Regions from separate parts of the Shewanella sp. BJSY2023SW001 genome, predicted to be linked through region 1. Evidence: predicted binding sites of a transcription regulator. Region 1 holds the regulator's gene; each other region holds the start of a gene.
What was found. The regulator sigma-54, encoded in region 1, starts transcription at its own class of promoters, with help from an activator protein. The targets are predictions, from matches to a motif close to GTTGGCACGNNNNTNGNNT.
Positions count from the first base shown of each region.

Region 2: the regulator sigma-54 is predicted to act here: its motif matches at 1,177-1,195, upstream of ACMHXH_RS04020 (YccF domain-containing protein).
Region 3: the regulator sigma-54 is predicted to act here: its motif matches at 1,186-1,204, upstream of glnA (glutamate--ammonia ligase).

Region 1 covers NZ_JBKORF010000027.1:14,176-16,448, reverse strand. Annotated here, with positions in the region: gene lptB (LPS export ABC transporter ATP-binding protein) at 1-309, shown strand, start outside; gene ACMHXH_RS06760 (RNA polymerase factor sigma-54) at 405-1,868, shown strand; gene hpf (ribosome hibernation promoting factor) at 1,900-2,187, shown strand; gene ptsN (PTS IIA-like nitrogen regulatory protein PtsN) at 2,190-2,273, shown strand, end outside.
Region 2 covers NZ_JBKORF010000018.1:45,005-47,277, forward strand. Annotated here, with positions in the region: gene ACMHXH_RS04015 (pyridoxal-phosphate dependent enzyme) at 1-951, opposite strand, end outside; gene ACMHXH_RS04020 (YccF domain-containing protein) at 1,265-1,672, shown strand; gene ACMHXH_RS04025 (alpha/beta fold hydrolase) at 1,737-2,273, opposite strand, start outside.
Region 3 covers NZ_JBKORF010000042.1:82,338-84,610, reverse strand. Annotated here, with positions in the region: gene glnA (glutamate--ammonia ligase) at 1-1,104, opposite strand, end outside; gene typA (translational GTPase TypA) at 1,562-2,273, shown strand, end outside.

The DNA.
Region 1 (2,273 bases):
GGCGGTGAACGCCGCCGGGTGGAAATCGCCCGGGCATTGGCCGCCAATCCACAGTTCATTCTGCTGGATGAGCCGTTCGCCGGTGTGGATCCCATCTCAGTTATCGATATCAAGAAAATCATCGAACAGCTTAAGTCCCGCGGTTTGGGGGTGCTGATCACAGACCACAATGTTCGCGAAACGCTCGACGTTTGTGAGCGAGCCTACATTGTCAGCCATGGGCAGTTGATTGCCGAGGGCACACCCGCTGAAATCTTGGACAACCAGCAAGTGCGTGCTGTGTACTTAGGCGAACAATTCAGGCTATAGTTAGGATCATGTCATCCGGCGGCAATTCCGGGTATTATAGTTTGTTATTATTGAATTTTTTCCTTGAAAAATAACGAGTAGGGATTAGCGGTATAATGAAAGCGTCACTCCAGCTCAAATTGGGTCAACAGTTGACCATGACACCTCAGTTGCAGCAGGCAATTCGCCTGCTGCAACTGTCGTCCCTTGAGCTGCAGCAGGAAATCCAGGAAGCCTTGGAAGCCAACCCTCTGTTGGAGATGGCCGAGGACAACCAGGATGACGCTATCGACGACAACCACAAGGAAAACGACGCCGGCGAATTGAGCGTCAAGCAGGAAGATGGTTCCACGGTAGAAACCTCAGAGGCATTGAACAATGAGTCTATGCCGGATGAATTGCCTATGGATACCACCTGGGATGAAGTCTTTACCGCCGCCAGCGCCTCAGGGCCGGCTATGGGCCGTGAAGATGACATGCCCTTCCAGGGTGAAACCAGCGAAGGTCTCTATGAACACCTAGAATGGCAAAAGAACCTGACCCCGTTTTCCGATACCGACGACGCCATTGCCACCGCCATCATAGATGCCATCGACGAGCAGGGCTATCTAACCCAGAGCACTGAGGAGATCCTCGAAGCCATGGGCAACCCTGAGATTGAGCTCGATGAAGTCGAGGCGGTACTCAAGCGGATCCAGCACTTCGATCCCATCGGCATCGCCTCCAGAGATCTGCGCGAATGCCTGCTGATCCAATTGCAACAGTTTAACGCCGACACCCCGCATCTGGCCGACGCCCGCTTGTTGATTGACGAACATCTGGATCTCATCGCTACCCGCGACTTTCGCACCCTAATGCGTAAGACCAAGCTCAAGGAAGATCAACTGCGTGACGCCATCAACCTTATTCAGAGCCTCAATCCCCGCCCCGGTTTGCTGGTGCAGCCGATGGACGAGGAATATGTGATCCCGGATGTCAGCGTCTGGAAGAAGAACGGGCGCTGGGTGGTGGAGCTCAATCCGGACTGTATGCCCAAACTCGGGATCAACCAACAGTATGCTGCCATGGCCCGTAGCGCCCGCAGCCAATCAGACAGCCAGTTTATTCGTGGTCATCTTCAGGAAGCCAAATGGTTTATCAAGAGCCTGGAGAGCCGCAACGACACCCTGCTCAAGGTGGCCAACTGCATAGTGCAGTTCCAGCAGGGATTTTTTGAATATGGTGAAGAGGCCATGAAACCCATGGTACTCAACGATATTGCCGAGGCGGTCGAGATGCATGAATCGACCATCTCCAGGGTCACCACTCAAAAGTATATGCATACCCCAAGGGGAATATTTGAATTGAAGTACTTCTTCTCCAGCCATGTCGGTACCGAAGATGGCGGAGAATGCTCTTCCACGGCGATCAGGGCTTTTATCAAGAAGCTCGTGGCAGCGGAAAACCAGAAGAAACCTTTGAGCGACAGCAAGATGGCACAACTTCTGGCAGAACAGGGAATCAACGTTGCAAGACGCACCATAGCCAAGTATCGCGAGGCTATGATGATACCACCGTCGAACCAGCGTAAGAGTTTATAAATCCACAGTTGGAAATTGGAGGAATCTTTCTATGCAAATCAACCTGACAGGACATCATATCGAGATCACCGACTCACTGCGTGACTATGTGGAAAGTAAGTTTTCGAAACTTGAACGCCATTTCGAACAGATCAATAATGTGCACGTTGTGCTCAATGTACAAAAACTGCAACAGATTGCCGAAGCCAAGATCAACCTCACAGGCGGCGAAGTCTATGCAACTTCTGAACATGCCGACATGTATGCCGCCATCGACGTTCTGATTGATAAATTGGATCGTCAGGTCATTAAACACAAAGAAAAGCTGACAAAACACTAACGATGGAACTGAGTACCATCCTGCGGCCGGAGTGCACTACCTGTGCCACTCCGGGCAGTAAGAAAAAGGTACTGGAGCTAATTAGC
Region 2 (2,273 bases), on a different contig from region 1:
GGGAAGCATGGACTCATTACCAAGGAGCCCCCCCTGATGCAGATACAGTACCTGGCAGTCGCCCTCACGTTGCAAGAAGTCGAGCAACACTTGCCAGCCGAGCGGATCGTACAAAAGCTCAAAGCGGATACCGCTTTGCTCCAGCTCTTGCCAAAGTTGGTAAAACTCGGGGTAACACTTGCCAAAATGATACTTACGCTCAGGTGTAACAATAGTTGGATGCAATGCCTCATCGGGCGATAACTCAAGCAACTGGGTCTTGAGGTAACTGTCTCCGCCGACCACGGCGCAGGTCAGCACTTCAATATCAGCCTGTTGCTCACAAAAATACTTCTGTAGAAACAGCGCCGTTGTACCTGTCCCCGATGGCAGAAACAGCTTGGGGTTATGGGCAGCCTGTTGCTGCTGCCACTGTAAAATCTCGGCGCCCAACTGAGCTACGCCGTATTCGGCATAACTACAGCGGCCCCCTTCGGGAACGAACAGGCTGTGCTCGCACTCAGGTACAATATGCTGCCTGACAAAGTTCTCCAGGGTCATGCCGGTCATCAACTCGGCCTTGGGCGTATTCTTTACGGCAATCACCCGTGCGCCCAATTCCAACGCGGCGCGATAGTTACCCAGGGGGCGCTGCTGCAACCAGTCCGGCAGGTGATCCACATAAAAGTCCAGCTGCCAACCTTTGAGTTTGGCCAGCGCCGCCATAGAGTAGAGTGAGTTGGCCTGGGCCGAACCATAACCTATCAGGCGCTTGATACCGGGAAAGTCATGGTCGAGGAAATAACGGAACTTGCGCGCCTTATTCCCACTGAAACTGGGATGAAGTAGATCATCGCGCTTGATAAACAGCTGATGTCCCCGAAACTCAAAGGCTTGAACCGGGGTTTTATCCAGTTTGAAATCGGCTAAAGACATGGCACTGGCGATATATTTCAAGGCTAAGGTGTGCAAGGGATAGCTATTGTATGTGTTTGCCGCCAAGGAGGACAGGGTTCAGGCCACAAATCCTCACAGGCACCAGTTGGCTTTATGCCGACTAAGTGATGGCTTGGTGGCTAATCCATTGCAACTTCACTCTATGATGATTATCGCCACTTATTGGTATAAACCACCAATCGTCGCCATCCGCCCAGGCTCACAAATGGAAATATCCAATATTATTCAAGAGGTTATAATTATGGCATGCTTCTGGCTAATAATCGAAATATCCCCAAGCTTTACAGCAAAACTGTGTGGCTTGATCCGCCATTTAAAGGAGCACTCAATGGCTATTTTGCGTCTTATTTTTAATATTGCCTGGTTTATTCTTGGCGGCTTTGTCATGGGACTGGCCTGGTGGTTTGTCGGCTTACTCTGTTTTATCAGTATCATAGGTATCCCATTCGGCCGCGCCTGCTTTGTCATAGGTGAACTGGCATTCTGGCCCTTCGGTCAGGAGCATATCAGCCGCGACAGGCTCTCTGGCCGCGAAGACTTGGGCACCGGCGCCCTGGGTATGGTCGGCAACATCATCTGGTTCCTGCTGTTCGGAATTTGGCTGGCGATAGGCCACCTGACCCACGCCCTGGCCTGCTTTGTCACTATCATAGGCATACCTTTTGGCATTCAGCATCTGAAGCTGGCCTTGCTCTCTTTAACGCCCATAGGCAAGACAGTGGTCGCCTCCCATTAACCACAAAGCCCAGGTCGGATATCTGCTTCGATTTTGACCTGGGCTCAAACTTCCCCAAGCAAGTCTAAGGCGTTTGTCGACTCAAACGCTGCACCAACTCCAGCAATAACTCAGGCCTATCCAACGCCACATCATGACCGCAGCGGCAAAAAGGAATCGGCTTTTGTCGATATTTGGCCGCCAGGCGAACGCTGCACTTGGGCGAAACCAGGCGATCATCACAGCCATAAACAATGACTGCCGGCACCCGCAAGTTAGCCGGGGAGCGAAAGCGTGCCGAGGCAACAATTTGTCGCAGGCCATTGGCGAGTGTGGTTTTGGCCTCAAGCGCCAGTTGGCTCCAGTGACGGCACAGAGACTTATCTTTGGCATGGGCAAGACTGGTAAGCGCAAGAATCGTCGCCTCGCGCCATTGAATGCCCTCACCTTTGACTCTGGAGCACAAGGCTCGCAGCAGGGCTTGCAGCCGAAATCTCTGATACCAAGGCGAAAGATCGGCGGCGCTGCTGTTGAGCAATAAAAGCCCCTCAATCTGAAACTCCTTTTGGCGGCCATCTTCAGCGTCATTTTTCCCGGCTATTTCCATGGCCACCATGGCGCC
Region 3 (2,273 bases), on a different contig from region 1:
AGGGTTGGCCATAGGATCCGGGAAGCGGGTCTCGATACGGCGAGCCTTAGGGCTAGGTACCACAGGGATACGGATAGAAGCGGAGCGGTTGCGGGCAGAATATGCCAGCATCACAGGGGCTTCAAAGTGTGGCACCAAACGCTTGTAGGAGTTGGTGCTTGGGTTGGTGAAGGCGTTCAGGGCACGGGCGTGCTTGATGATACCGCCGATATAGTACAGGGCAGTTTCAGACAGGCCGCCGTACTTGTCACCGGCAAACAGGTTAGTACCGTCTTTAGAGAGTGACTGGTGAACGTGCATGCCGCTGCCGTTGTCGCCGACAATCGGCTTAGGCATAAAGGTCGCAGTCTTGCCGTAGGCGTGAGCCATATTGTGGATCACATACTTAAGCTCTTGAATTTCATCGGCTTTCTTTGTGAGTGTGTTGAAGCGCGTGGCGATCTCATTCTGACCCGCGGTAGCCACTTCATGGTGGTGAGCTTCCACAATTTGACCCATCTCTTCCAGCACCAGACACATGGCGCTACGCAGATCCTGTGAAGAGTCTACTGGTGCTACCGGGAAGTAACCGCCCTTAACGAATGGACGGTGGCCTGTGTTGCCGTCTTCATAGCTGGTGCCTGAGTTCCATGCCGCTTCTTTGGCATCTATCTTGACGAAGGTGCCGCTCATGTCGGTACCGAAACGCACGTCATCGAACAGGAAAAATTCTGGCTCAGGGCCGATCAGCACAGTGTCGGCGATGCCGGTAGAACGCAAGTATTCTTCGGCTTTCTTGGCGATGGAGCGAGGGTCACGCTCATACCCCTGCATAGTGCCGGGTTCGAGAATATCGCAGCGGATCAGTGCTGTGGTTTCTTCGGTAAATGGGTCCAGTACAAAGCTGTCTGGATCTGGCATCAGTACCATGTCAGATTCGTTGATCCCTTTCCAGCCACCGATGGATGAACCATCAAACATCTTGCCCTCTTCAAAGAAATCAGCATCTACCTGATGAGTCGGGATAGATACATGTTGTTCCTTACCTTTGGTATCGGTAAAGCGTAAATCAACAAACTTAACTTCCAACTCTTGCAGCTGTTGTAAAACTGATTCGACTGACATTATCAAGCCTCCGGTAGGGTAAAGGGGGTGCCCTTTGTCAACTCTTAGTATTTAGCGTCTGGCGCCTTGTTGGTTTCTATTAAGCCAAACTCATGCCAAGATGCTAAGATATTGAAAATAAAGGGAGTGGTAAAATCGAGGGCTGGCGAGACAAGCGGGTTTGCACTATAATGGTGCGTACTGTGTTCCAAAAAGGTGCGCTCACCATAATGGTGCGTGCGCTTATTCAGTAGGATATTCATAGGTGTTTAAAAAATAATCCTGTGCGATAGCCCCTCGCTAGAGTAGAATGGCACGCTTTTTAAAGCAACCATCCGGGGAAATAGTGTTCCCCAGCATGATGCTAGCCCAGGTTTTATAAGGCCTGGAAGGCAATCGCCAAGCAGTCATAAAGCGGTTGTACCATTCAATTTATATTGCTGCATCCCACAGAACAGAGATCGTAAGAGGCAAAACTGTGTTAGAGAATTTACGTAACATCGCCATCATAGCGCACGTTGACCATGGTAAGACTACCCTGGTAGACAAGCTGTTGGCACAGTCAGGAACCCTGGCAACCCGCGGAGAAGCCACCGAGCGGGTGATGGACTCCAACGATCTGGAGAAAGAACGTGGGATCACTATTCTGGCGAAGAACACCGCCATTAAGTGGAACGACTACCGCATTAATATAGTAGACACCCCTGGACACGCCGACTTCGGTGGTGAAGTAGAGCGGGTTCTGTCTATGGTTGACTCTGTACTGCTGCTGGTTGATGCGCAGGACGGTCCAATGCCACAGACACGCTTCGTGACCAAGAAAGCATTTGCCCAAGGCCTTAAGCCTATTGTGGTTATCAACAAGATTGACCGTCCGGGTGCCCGCCCTGATTGGGTTATCGATCAGGTATTTGACCTGTTCGACAACCTGGGTGCTACCGACGAACAGTTGGACTTCCCTATTGTGTATGCTTCTGCTCTGAACGGTTTTGCCAGCTTGGATCCCGATGAAGCCAGTGAAGATATGACACCGCTGTTCCAGACTATCGTTGAAAAAGTATCTCCTCCGGATGCCGATGCCGATGGTCCATTCCAGATGCAGATCTCTCAGCTGGACTACAACAGCTATGTAGGGGTTATCGGTGTGGGTCGTATCAAGCGCGGTAGCGTCAAGACCAACCAGCAGGTCA